DNA from 3 places in the Mycobacterium sp. D16Q16 genome. Region 3 is predicted to be linked to each of the others. Evidence: predicted binding sites of a transcription regulator. Region 3 holds the regulator's gene; each other region holds the start of a gene.

Region 1 (4,417 bases), on a different contig from region 3:
GATGGGCCACCAGCGCAGGTCGAGTGATTCGTCGCTGACGGTGATCTGAGCGCCTTCGGGTGCGTGAGCCAAGAACTGCAGGTCGAGATGGCGCGTCGGCACACCCAGCGAGCACGTGATCGGATGTACGTGTATTCCAAGAAGATTCGATGTCAGAGTCAGATTCGCGATCCCGGACTCCTCGGTGGCCTCGCGCAGGGCGGCGTCCCGGATCGTGGAGTCTTCCTCCTCGCAGTGGCCGCCCAGCTGCAGCCACTTACCGACGCGAGGATGCAGGGTCAGTAGCGCCTGCGATCCGTCGTGATTGACCACCAGCGCCGAGGCGGTGATATGGCCGGCGGCACTGCGGCGGCGGCAGGCGTCCGGGTTGGCGTCGAGGAATGCCAGCACCGAATGCCGGAGGCTGTCCTGCTCCGCATCGGGCGCCTCCCACAAGGAGAGCAGCTCGACGGCAGACTCGCGCAGTCCGGTCACAGCTCCACCAGCATCTGGCCGGCCGGCAGGGGAGTGCGTGGTGTCAATCCCTCGTCGGGGTAACCGTGGGGATACCCAATGGCGATGGCGCCCATCGGTTCCCATGAGGTGTCCAAGACGAGCTGCCTGCGTACCACGTCTGCCGCGAAGATGGTGGAGCCGATCCAGCAGCTCCCCACGCCCCGCGCGGCCAATGCCACGAGGAGTGCCTGCACCGCGGCACCGACCGCGACAGTGAACATGGTGCGTTCCGCCGCATTCCGGCGCTCGTCGGGATAGTCATGTGCGCCGTCGGGTACTAGGAATGGAATCACGACCTCGGGCGCGTCATAGAGGATCTGTCCGCGTGCTACCCGCTTCTCCACGGACTCGGGGGTGCGACCGTCCCCGCTGAGGTCGACGGCCCACGCCTCCTTCATGGCGTCCAGCAGTGCACGTCGTCTCGTCAGATCCCGCACCCACACGAATCGCACCGGGTGGGTGTGATGCGGCGCGGGCGCAGTCAGCGCCTCGCCGATGGCCTCGCGTAGCAGGTCGGGATCGACTGCGATGTCGGCGAATTGCCGGATGGAGCGGCGCACCAGCACCGCATCGCGGCGCCCCTGCTCCAAGGCCTCCGCGGTGCCGAGCCAGAACAGGTCGTCCGGGCCCGAGCGCTGGAGATCGCGGGCTGCGCTGCCGTCATCGGACACCGCCAGGCCGCGCACCACCGCGACGGGCACGTCGGTGAGCTTGCCCTTGACAAGGTCGGCGGCAGCGGCGATCTCATCGACGATGGCCACCTCGGTCACCTGAAGTTCGTTACCGTGCTTATCTTTTGCACCGGCGTAGCCGTAGAGGACGGAGATGCCGGAAGATCCGATGGCCGCATCGGTCTGGCCGTTGCGCCAGGCCCGGCCCATGGTGTCGGTGATCACCACCGCTACGTTCACGCCCAGCTGGCGCGACAGTGCGGCCCGCACCGCGGTCGCGCTGGCATCGGGGTCAACGGGAAGCAGCACGAGTTCGGCAGTATCCACATTGGATGCGTCGATTCCGGCCGCGGCCTGCACGATGCCAATGGTGTTCTCGGTGATCAGCGTCTTGCCCTTGCGGGCCAGCACGCGGACCGATTCGGAGTCGATCAATTTGCGCCGTAAGGCGTCTCGAGCCTCGGGGTCGGTGGGCGCGGCGACGATTCGGCCCTCGGCCTTCGAGATGATCTTGCTGGTGATCACGATCACATCGCCGTCGCGGACCCACGGCGCTGACTCGGCGATGGCCCCGGCGATGTCGTCACCAGGGCGGAACTCGGGCAGGCCCGGAACGGGTAAGATCTCTACCGGAGCCGCTGAACCATGTTCCGGTGCAGGGGAATCCGCAGCTAAGGTCATAGGGTAACTCCGGCCAGGTCAAGTCCCGCACGCACCATTGCCGCCGTCGCGTCCGGGTCGGTCATGAGCAGCGGAACTGACCGTACCTGAACTCCCGCAATGTGAGCCGCGTCACCCTCGCCGACCAGCCAGCCATCCAGGATGCCGGTCTGTGAACGGGCGCCGAAGTGTTCCCCGACACCTTGCGAGCTCACCTCGACACCGATCACGCGCAAACATTCATCGGCCATTCCGCGGAGCGGCTTGCCCGACACGATCGGCGAGTATCCGATGACCGGAGCGGGGGTTGTGCGGAGCGCTCCGCGAACTCCACCGACCGCCAGTACCGCCCCGATGCTCACCACCGGATTGGACGGAGCCAGCAAGACGACATCGGCCTCGCCAATGGCCTCGGCAACACCCGGCCCGGCCTTTGCTTCGTCCGCGCCGACGAACGCGAAGCTGTGCGTGTGAACCTGCGCGCGGTGTTGTACCCACCACTGTTGAAAGTGGATGGCACGCTGCTGTCCGTCGGCGGGGTCGGTGATCACCACGTGGGTCTCGCAGCGGTCATCGCTGGCGGGTAACAGCCGGACTCCGGGCTGCCATCGATTGCATAACGCTTCGGTGACCGCTGATAGCGGGTAACCGGCTCGCAGCATTTGACTGCGTATCAGGTGAGTGGCCAGGTCCCTGTCGCCGAGTGAGAACCAGTCGGGCTGGGCGCCGTAGGCCGCCAGCTCCTCCATGGCGTTCCAGGTCTCGCCGCGGTGTCCCCAGCCTCGCTCGGGGTCGACGCCTCCGCCCAGGGTGTACATGCAGGTGTCCAGGTCAGGGCAGATCCTGACGCCATGCATCCAGGCGTCGTCGCCAATGTTCACGATGGCGCTTATCTGATGCTTGCTGGAGTCTGATCCGAGCAAGCGCTGGACGCCGAGCAGGAAGCGTGCTCCGCCGACGCCGCCGACGAGGACGGTGAGTTTCACGCTGACCCAGACTAGTGCGCCGGCAATGATGCGACACGCCACGAGGGCGCCACGCCGATTTTGTCGGTCGCAGATGGTATGAATTTTCGTCCTTCGCTTGACCCCGGCAGCGAACACGTGTGTAATCACACCAGTGTCATTCCTCGGGCTGAGTTTGGAAGTTACAGGCGCAGACCGAGATTCGATCAGATGTTCGAATGGAAATGGCCGAGAAAACAACGATGTGGCACGAAACCGGGCATTACGAGCTGTATTGGGATGCAAGAGGAACAGTGAGGAGGCGGGACGATGCTGTTTGGGCGCAATGAATTTGGCGTACACGACGAGCTGAGTTCCGGCGTTGGCACGGGTGCGACGGGCTTGCCGCCCGCACGTCCGCATCTGACGTTGGTGCAGAACGATTTTGATGCGTTGATCGGTGTAGCTGACGATCAGTGGCAAGAGAAGGCACTGTGCGCACAGACCGATCCCGAGGCGTTCTTCCCTGAGAAGGGCGGGTCGACTCGCGAGGCCAAGCGCATCTGCCAGGGCTGCGAGGTCAAGGACGAGTGCCTTGAGTCCGCGCTGGCCAATGACGAGCGGTTCGGCATCTGGGGTGGGCTGTCCGAGCGTGAGCGCCGCCGCCTGAAGCGGGGCATCATCTAACTCCGGGTTCTGTGCTCGACCAGGGCGGGTTAATCGCCCTCGTCGGTGATGGATGGGTCGATCACCGACGGCTCCACCCCCAGGTGGGTGGCAACCTGCGCGACCAGTAGATCGTGCAGGAGATCCGACAAATCTCCAGATTTCTTCGCGCGTAATTCGATCGGCTTGCGGAACAGGACAATTCGCGCCCGGGTGGTGTTACCCCGGGTGTCCACGCCAGCAGGAATCAGCCTTGCCAGCGGGATCGGTCCGTCCGCGATGACCTCCGGCGGCCACTGCACAGACTCGGGATCCTTGGGCTGGATGCGGGGAATCTCATCGACCGCGACATCCAGCCCCTCCAATCGTGACTGCCACGCCCGTTCGATCGGCTCGTAGGCCTCCAGGACCGCCATATCGAAACGCTCGGCCCGTGAGCGCCAGCCGGGAACGGTTGGCGGTAGGAGGGGGCCGCGGAAATCGCGTCCCCTTCGAGAGCCCTGCGAGCTCGACCCGCTAGCCGAGCCGCCGCGCCGTCCGTCACGTGACATACGAGAAATGGTAACGGTGTGGCTGCTGTGGCTGGCGAATCGCAACGAGCCGGTCACCCCGGGGTCTCTGCCCGATCACCGGAGGGTCTCGGTCGGTTCACAGCGCGTGTCTGCGGGTCGGAACGTGTTTGCGCACGCTAGCCTCAACGTTTGTGAGAGCCCCCCGTCGTTGCTGTCGGCCCGGGTGCCCGAGTCCCGCCGTGGCGACGTTGACGTTCGTCTACGCGGATTCGACGGCCGTGGTCGGGCCGCTGGCCACGTCCAGCGAGCCGCATTCGTGGGATCTGTGCGCGCAGCACGCGAGCCGGATCACCGCGCCCCGTGGGTGGGAGCTCGTCCGGTACAACGGCCCCTTGCCGTCGAATCCCGAGGATGACGACCTGGTCGCCCTGGCCGACGCGGTGCGGGAACCTGCCGGTGTCCGGGTGGC
Region 2 (4,417 bases), on a different contig from region 3:
CGACGTCGATGGCACCGGTGGGACTCGGTGCCAGTAGATCGGCGCCCGTGCTCTGGGCCATCCAATACGCGTTGGCGTGCATCCCTCTGGTTGTCGTGGTCGCGGTGGTGTGGGCGGTGACGGCGCCGCCCGCACACGCGAGCACCCCGTTGCAGCATGCGGTGGGCGTGTTGGGGCTGCTGTGCATCGCGGGCGCGGTGGCGTGGGTGGTGCTTCGGCCACTGCAGCGTTATCGCACATATCGTTGGGGTGTCCTCGACGACGACCTGGCCTATATCGCGTCGAAGACGTTGTGGCTCAAATCTTTCTGGGTGATTCCGTTTGCTTTGGTGCGGACCGTGGAACTGCGGCAAGACCCACTGTCGCGATCCTTGGGGCTGGCGATGGTGGTGGTGCGGGCGGATCAGGGGGAGCTGCGGATCGTGGGCCTGGACGTCGACACCGCGCGTGAGGTCGTCGAGAGGCTGTTCGAGCTGGTGGATGAGGCTTCGGTATATCAATAGATGACGTTTGTTCCTGGCCCACCACGAGGTCGTGAGTGTTTGCACCGCTGCGACCCGCTCCGCGCGAAGATATCGCGTTAGCCGACACTTTCGCCGAGAGCGCGGATCTCGGCTGCGGCCTTGGTGAGCGCTGCCGGATCGGGTGACAAGCCGGCGAGAATCGTATGTACGGCAGCAAGCCCGGCGGCCTCGAGCAGGTGCTTTTCGTTGGTTACCCACGCGCCGCGTGCGGCCCGTGCTGCGTGGGCGTACTCCATCGCGGCGACGGCCAGTAGTCCCGCGCATTGAGTCACCCGGCCGTGCGGTGCGTGGTTCTTCTCGGCATAGCGCACATTCAGCGCGGCGCGCGCAGACCACATTTCGGGCGCCGACTCACGAAGCGCCGCAGGGTAATCCGGACATGGCAGGATGCCGCGCAACACCTTGTTGAGGGCGAGCTCGCCGACCACCAGATAGCTGGGGATTCCCGCGAGGTGGAACATCAGCGGCTCTATGTGGAACTCGCCTCGCTCCGCGCGCACCAGTTGTTTCTGGACGTCTGCCAGGTCGCGGTAGTGCACGTCGACATCCCGGCCGTCGATGTGAAGCCAAGCGCCGCCGTTGAACACGCCGCCACCCCAAGCGCCGATCTCGGAGACTTCTCCGTCCCAACCGATCTGGCGCAGTTCGTCAGGGTCGAAATCGCCGCGGTAGTAAATCGCCAGGTCCCAGTCGCTGTCCGGGCGGTGCGTGCCCTGTGCGCGGGAACCGCCAAGGGTAACCGCCTCGACTGCGGGAAGTGCCACCAGGCTGTCGGCGATGGAGTCGAGGAACGCGGTGTCGGTCATCGTCCGGCGGTATCGATGAGAGCCTCGACGGTCGCGATGAGTACGGCCCGGTGGGCGGCCAGGCGCTCGGGTGAGAAGGGCTCTGTAGTTGCGAGACTGCGCAGCGCCGGTGATGCACCGAACCACGCGGTGGTCAGCCCGAGCGTGAGGGCCAGGATGTCGGCAGGTTCCACACGCACTGAGGGAGGGCATGCTTCGGCGATCGCTTGGACTTTTCCTGCGTAGGCGGCAGTTTCCGCGGGACCGGCGATGGGGCGTTCCAGCTGTGCCCAGGTGGCAAGTCTGAGATGTTCGGGATGGTCGATCAGATGGTCGAACAACGCGCCCGCATAGCCCGGTAGATCCCTGGGCGTGAAGGGGACGGCATCGGACATCCGCTCAATGGAATGGGCGACCACGGTGTCGAACAGTGTTTCTTTGTTGGTGAAGTAGACGTAGAGCAGCCGCTTGTTGGCCTCTGCCGCGGCACCGATCCTGTCGACACGTGCACCGGCCAGTCCATGCTCGGCGAACTCCGCGTACGCGGCATCGAGCAGCCGCTTCTTGGTGGCAGAGGCGTCGGGCGGCATCCCATAAGCCTAGAGGCATGTCGCCGCGCGATTTCGGCAGCGCACCGGCTGGGGCAGCGGTTATGCCGCCAGCCCAGACGGTGCGCCCCCATCAGGCCAGGTGGCTGTTGAACCAGTCGGCGATGTGACCGACGGTGCGGTCGACGACGTCGGGCTGGTCGTAGTACTGGAAGTGATTGGTGCCGTTCTCCCAGATGAGCTTCTTGTCGGCGGATGGAATCGACTCGAAATGCCGCCGTGCTGCCGCCGGATTCATGCAGGTGTCGGAGTGGATCACCAATGCGGGCTTCTCCAGCCTGGCGGCACCAGGCACGGTGGTGTAGTCGAAGTGGTCGAGGTCGCTCATGATGGCGTAGCGGTTCTCCCAGCCCTTGAGCGTCCACGATCCGTACCAGCTCCACACCAGCGGCCCGGGCAACCCGGCATCGGATCCGGCGACCGGGTCACCGAGGTCGGGGGAGACCAGCGGTGCGTAGAGGACTTCGCCGGTCTGCTCGTACCGGGCCTTGGCATCACGCGCCCGCGTGAGCCTGGCGTCCAGGAGAGCTTCCAGCTGCTCGGTGGTGGGCGCGGTCGCCGGATCGAACGGGTTCTCGCTGACGCCGGCGGCGATCATGAACAGGTCGGTCTCGCGGTCGCGGTAGTAACCGGTCACCGAGGCAACGGCTTTGATCCGGTCGTCATAGGAGGCGATATCGAGCATCTCGGGCCCACCCTGACAGACACCGGCCCCGAAGATGCGCGATGGGTCGACGTCATCGCGGTTCAGCAGGTAGTCGATGGCCGCTACGGCGTCCTCGTTCTTCATCTTCGGGTTCTCGAGACGGCGCGGTGTGCCGCCGCTCTCGCCCACGGTGCGGGGATCGAACGCCAGCGCCAGGAAACCTTCGTCAGCGAGACGGGTGGCGTAGTGGATTGGCGCTTGTTCTTTCTCGAACGAATAGGGGCCCAGCAGGACCACTGCGGGGAAGGGGCCGTCACCGTGGGGACGGTGTACGACACCGACGATGTCCTCGCCGTGCGAGGGGAAGACGACCTTTTCGGGCGTGTAGTTGCCGTGGTGTGGCATTCGCTTCTCCAGATTCTCGTCTAGCTGCTTGCCGTCGCGTCGGATGCGGGCCAGTACCGCCAGCATACATGTATATATCTAGTTAGTTACCTGCCTTGTACGAATTGCGGGAGCGGCCACGTATAGAACATATGTTCGATACACTGGTGGGATGGGCTGGTCGCAGGGTCCCCCAACCTGGGCGGAAATGGAGAGGGTGCTTGATGGGCGCCCCAACCGTCACGCGCCTCCGGGGGATGGCGGGGATGGTCCGGCGTGGAGCCGAAAGCGCCCACCCTATGAGCCGCCCACCCGTGAGCGCGGACGGTCGTCGGTGCCTTACGCCGAGCTACATGCGCATTCGGCGTTCAGTTTTCTCGACGGCGCCAGCCTGCCGGAAGAGATGGCGCAGGAGGCGGCCCGGCTCGATCTCAAGGCTCTGGCGCTCACTGATCATGATGGCTTCTACGGGGTGGTCCGTTTTGCGGAAGCCGCTAGGGAGCTCGGCTTGCCCACGGTGTTCGGTGCGGAGCTGTCTCTTGGTGGACAGGGCAACACGGAGGACTCCACGCATCTATTGGTGTTGGCGCGTGGCCAGGAGGGGTATCGGAGGTTATCGCGTGAGATGTCGGCTGCGCATATGTCCGGTGGTACACCCAAGGATCGGAAAGGTAAGCCGCGCTACGACCTTGACGTTTTGGCCGAGGCTGCCGGTGGTCATTGGCATATTCTGACCGGCTGCCGTAAGGGGCATGTGCGACGAGCACTCATCGCTCACGGACCAGACGCGGCGGAAAAGGCGCTGGCTGGTTTGGTCGACCGGTTTGGGGCGGATCGGGTCAGCATCGAACTCAGCCGGCATGGCCATCCTGATGAGGATGAGCGCAATGCGGTGCTCGCCGAGTTGGCGCCGAAGTTTGGTGTCGGTGTGGTCGCTACCACCGCAGCACATTTCGCTACACCCGATAGTGGGCGGCTCGCCATGGCGATGGCGGCAGTGCGAGCACGCAAGAGTCTCGATGATGCCGCAGGGTGGCTTGCCCCGGTGGGGGGAGCGCATCTGCGGTCCGGGGATGAGATGGCCCGGCTGTTCTCGCATTGTCCGCACGCTGTGACGGCGGCAGCCGAGCTGGGGGAGGCGTGTGCTTTCGATTTGAAACTCATTGCCCCCAAGCTGCCACCCTTTGACGTCGAAGACGGGCACACCGAGGCTAGCTTTTTGCGGAAGCTGGCGATCGAGGGCGCTGCTCGGCGCTACGGGCCACGGGCGGGTGCTGAGAAGGCTTACGCCCAGATCGAAAAAGAGTTGAATATCATTACAAGGAAAGACTTTCCGGGATACTTCCTGGTCGTCTACGACATTGCGCGGTTTTGTCGCGACAGTGACATCCTATGCCAGGGTCGAGGGTCTGCCGTTAATTCGGCGGTCTGTTACGCGCTTGGTGTTACCAGCATCGACCCGGTGGCGGA
Region 3 (4,417 bases):
GCTCCTGCGTCCGGTGCCGGATACCGAGCACGCCGACGGTGACGACACGGTACAACCCGCTAGCAATACGACCACGCAACCTCGGATGGCGTTCCGCACCATCCACGGTTACCGCCGCGCCTTCAGGATTGCGGGATCGGGACCTGCGCTGTTGCTGATCCACGGGATCGGCGACAACTCGGCCACCTGGGACAGCGTGCACGCGCAGCTCGCTGAGCATTTCACGGTGATCGCCCCGGACCTGCTGGGCCACGGACAGTCCGACAAACCACGCGCCGACTACTCGGTGGCGGCCTACGCCAACGGGATGCGGGACCTGCTGGCGGTATTGGACATCGACAAGGTCACTGTCGTCGGGCATTCGCTGGGCGGCGGCGTCGCGATGCAATTCACCTACCAGTTCCCCCATCTGGTCGAGCGGCTCATTCTGGTCTCGCCAGGCGGGGTGACCAAGGACGTCAACATCGTATTGCGTTGCGCGTCATTGCCCTTCGTCGGAGACGCGCTGGGGCTGCTGAGGCTACCGCTGGCGATGCCCATGATCCGGCTCGGCGGAGCGGTGGCCCGCGCGACGCTGGGGCGAGCCGGTATGGCCCGCGACATCCCCGATGTTCTGCGGGTTCTCGCTGATCTGCCCGAACCTCGGGCCTCGGCCGCCTTCACCCGGACTCTGCGCGCCGTGGTTGACTGGCGCGGCCAGGTGGTGACCATGCTGGACCGATGTTATTTGACCGAATCTGTTCCTGTGCAGCTTATTTGGGGTAGCGATGATCTGGTGATCCCCGTTAGCCATGGCCATCTGGCGCACGCCGCGATGCCCGGGGCGACATTGGAAATCTTCGACCGCTCCGGACATTTCCCGTTCCATGACGACCCCGAGCGATTCATCGCCGTCGTTCGCCAATTCATCGCCTCCACTGAGCCCGCTCAATACGACGAGGATGAATTGCGCCGATTGTTGCGCACTGGCGTCACCGAAGGCACGATCAGCGGGGCCGCGCGCACCCGGATGGCAGTGCTCGACGCCATGGGCACAGACGAGCGCAGCGCCACCTAGCCACGAGAGCTCAAGCGCTACCAGAGGTTTGCACAATTCGTGGGTACCTGAGTGCACAGCGCGCGGGAGACGTAGAGTCGAAGAATGAGCGTCGATGTCGCGGTTGTGCGCGTATTCACCGACCAGACAGGCAACTTCGGAAATCCCCTGGGGATCGTCAATGGCGCTGACGTCGCCGCGGCGGACCGCCAGGAAATCGCTACCCGGTTGGGTTTCAGCGAAACGGTTTTCGTCGATCTTCCTGCCGAAGGGTCCAACACCGCACATCTGCGGATCTTCACCCCGGCAGCCGAACTGCCCTTCGCCGGACATCCGACGGTGGGATTGGCGTGGTGGCTGCGCGAGCGCGGAACACCGGTCAACACCTTGCAAGTTCCCGCGGGTGTGCTCCAGGTCAACTATGACGACCGCACGTGGATCCGAGCCCGGTCCGAATGGGCCCCGGAAACCGATTTTCACGAGCTGGACTCCCCCCGCGATGTGGATGCCGCCGACCCCGCCGACTATGCGGACGAACTGCTGCATTGCGTGTGGTCGTGGCAGGACCGCGACGCGAATTTGGTGCGATCACGGGTGTTCGCCTTCGACCTGGGCGTCAACGAGGATGAGGCGACCGGATCTGTCGCGGCGCGGATGACCGATCTATTAAGCCGCGACCTGATCGTCAACCAGGGCAAGGGGTCGCAGATTCTCACGCAGTGGAGCCCAGAGGGCTGGGTGACGATCGGTGGCCATGTCGTCGCCGATCAATCGTTGGTATTGAACTAACAGCGCGTCGACCCAGCCGAAGATCAGGATCCGGTCGGTGCGTCCCGATGGGCGCGCAACGCGGCGATCTCACGTTCGAAGTCGTCGGCGGAGCTAAATCCGCGATACACCGAGGCGAAGCGCAGATAGGCGACCTCGTCCAGGTCACGTAGCGGGCCGAGGATGGCCAGGCCCACCTCGTTACTGGGAATCTCTGGAGACCCGGCGGCCCGGACCGCATCTTCGACCTGCTGGGCAAGCAGATTCAGCGCATCGTCATCGACATCGCGGCCCTGACAGGCCCGGCGCACGCCCTTGATGACCTTGTCGCGACTGAACGGCTCGGTGACACCGCTGCGCTTCACAACGGCCAGCACAGCGGTCTCGACAGTGGTGAAACGACGGCCGCACTCCGGGCACGATCGCCGTCGACGTATCGCCTGACCTTCATCCGCTTCACGGGAATCGACAACGCGCGAGTCTGGATGACGGCAGAACGGACAGTGCATTACTGCTCCTTCGCCGGTTCTGGACTCCAAGTCACTGGGCTGGGTGGGCTGACACACAGCGCAGCGCGCCCAGACCGGTCTCGAGGATACCCGTGCTCCCACACGTTCGAAGGTCACGCCCGTTCGCCGATCAGCCGACCGGAGAAACCAGCGTCTGACCGGCTTGTACTGTCGCCGAGTCGAGTTCATTGAGTTCACGGATCTTGGACACCACCGCCGAGCGCGGGGCATCCGGCGCGACACGCGAGGCCACGTCGGCCAGGGTCTCGCCGGGCGCGACCTGGACGACCGCCACACGCTCCGGCACACCAACTCCCCCGACTCCGGCAGCACTGACCTGGCCGAGCATCAGCAGCCACATCGTCGCCACCGCGGCACCCACCGAAACAACAATGGTCGCCTTCAGGCTCACCGGACGACGACCATGCACCCGATGCGGCACCGCCGATACCCGGACACCGGTGCCCCGGTACGCGGCCGGCCGGCCGGCGGGCCTCCGATAGGCGACGGTGCGCACCGGCAGCGCCCGACGCTGAGTCAGCGGGTACTCCGCGCTGTAGGCACGTGCCTGCGGGGCGTAATCGCGTGACGCGTACTCGGCAGCGCGAGACCGCGGTGTGGTGAGAACGTTTGTGCTCATCTGTGTGCCCTTCCTGTCCTGTCGATCGGTAGGCCCGTTCGCTCTTATGTTCGAATGTACTCGATCATGTGTTCGATGTCCGAACATGTGATCGATTTGTAGCATCCGCCACCGACAAGTGGTCTTGAGCTGCACGAATGCCGCCTACGCGCGGCCCCCCGGGCTCTATTCGCGACACGCATCGAACACATGTTTGATAAATACCGCCGACAGGTCTAGATTCGGGCCCATGAGCGATACACCCAGCAAGGGACCCGCCACCGGTTCACTGACCGAGCGCCAGCGGACCATCCTGGAGGTCATCCGCGCATCGGTGAATGAGCGGGGTTACCCCCCGAGCATCCGCGAAATCGGCGATGCCGTCGGGCTTACCTCGACATCGTCGGTCGCCCATCAACTACGCACCCTCGAACAGAAGGGCTTCCTGCGGCGCGATCCAAATCGTCCACGCGCCGTTGATGTTCGAGGAATCGATGATTCCCGCGGCCCGTCCGCGACCACCGATGTGGCCGGTTCCGGCGACCTGCCCGAGCCAACATTCGTGCCCGTCCTAGGCCGTATCGCCGCCGGTGGTCCCATCCTGGCCGAGGAGGCCGTAGAGGATGTGTTCCCGCTCCCCCGCGAGCTGGTTGGCGAGGGATCGCTGTTCTTGCTCAAGGTGGTCGGCGAATCGATGATCGACGCCGCGATATGCGATGGCGACTGGGTAGTGGTCCGCCAGCAGAATGTCGCCGACAACGGCGATATCGTGGCGGCGATGATCGACGGCGAGGCGACCGTCAAGACATTCAAGCGGACAACGGGTCAGGTGTGGCTGATGCCGCACAACCCACTGTTCGAGCCGATCCCCGGAAATGACGCCGCCATCCTCGGCAAGGTCGTCACCGTCCTGCGCAAGATCTAGCCGTCACCAGGCGGCGGTCCGGGTGCGGAATCGTCGCCTGCACGGCCGTCGAGGGACGGCAGGAACAGCTGGAAATGCGCCACGTCGTGCCAGCTGCCCAACTTGTAGCCGATGCGTCGGTAGCATGCGACTTTCTCGAATCCCATTGCCCGGTGCAGCTTTTCACTCGCCTGATTGGGAACCACGACAACGGCGAGCACCGTGCGATAACCGCGAGAGCGCAGCCGGTCGAGCAGCGCCGTGTACAACTGGCGGCCCGTCCCGCGCTGTTGCCGGGTGCCGTCCACGTACACACTGACCTCACACGCCCACTGATAGGCGGTCCGTGATTTCCACGGCACCGCGTAGGCATACCCGAAGATCTCACCGCCATCCTCGGCAACAAGCCAGGCATGCCGGTGGGCCGCCGTGCGGATGCGTTCGGCAAGAACAGCATCCGACGGCGGCACCTCCTCGAACGAGATGGCCGTATCCGTTACATACGGCGCGTAGATCGCCGCGCAGGCGACCGCGTCATCGGCGGTCGCGTCACGAATGATCATGAGGCGCTAGAGCGAACG

Evidence for each region. The regulator LexA, encoded in region 3, represses DNA repair genes until DNA is damaged. The targets are predictions, from matches to a motif close to CGAACANNTGTTCG.
Region 1: a site for LexA is predicted at 2,995-3,008, ahead of cofD (2-phospho-L-lactate transferase). Genes of this name have one in related genera too.
Region 2: a site for LexA is predicted at 3,093-3,106, ahead of B4394_RS04775 (error-prone DNA polymerase). Genes of this name have one in related genera too.

Annotation. Positions count from the first base shown of each region.
Region 1 covers NZ_MAEY01000007.1:26,463-30,879, forward strand. The annotation lists gene B4394_RS09540 (NUDIX hydrolase) at 1-474, opposite strand, end outside; gene B4394_RS09545 (coenzyme F420-0:L-glutamate ligase) at 471-1,847, opposite strand; gene cofD (2-phospho-L-lactate transferase) at 1,844-2,812, opposite strand; gene B4394_RS09555 (WhiB family transcriptional regulator) at 3,203-3,457, shown strand; gene B4394_RS09560 (metallopeptidase family protein) at 3,487-3,987, opposite strand; gene B4394_RS09565 (DUF3499 domain-containing protein) at 4,140-4,417, shown strand, end outside.
Region 2 covers NZ_MAEY01000004.1:69,899-74,315, reverse strand. The annotation lists gene B4394_RS04795 (PH domain-containing protein) at 1-503, shown strand, start outside; gene B4394_RS04790 (nucleotidyltransferase domain-containing protein) at 581-1,330, opposite strand; gene B4394_RS04785 (TetR/AcrR family transcriptional regulator) at 1,327-1,899, opposite strand; gene B4394_RS04780 (alpha/beta hydrolase) at 1,991-2,968, opposite strand; gene B4394_RS04775 (error-prone DNA polymerase) at 3,120-4,417, shown strand, end outside.
Region 3 covers NZ_MAEY01000015.1:36,327-40,743, forward strand. The annotation lists gene B4394_RS16510 (alpha/beta fold hydrolase) at 86-1,057, shown strand; gene B4394_RS16515 (PhzF family phenazine biosynthesis protein) at 1,142-1,825, shown strand; gene nrdR (transcriptional regulator NrdR) at 1,849-2,313, opposite strand; gene B4394_RS16525 (LysM peptidoglycan-binding domain-containing protein) at 2,444-2,953, opposite strand; gene lexA (transcriptional repressor LexA) at 3,183-3,857, shown strand; gene B4394_RS16535 (GNAT family N-acetyltransferase) at 3,854-4,399, opposite strand; gene B4394_RS16540 (acyl-CoA dehydrogenase family protein) at 4,406-4,417, opposite strand, start outside.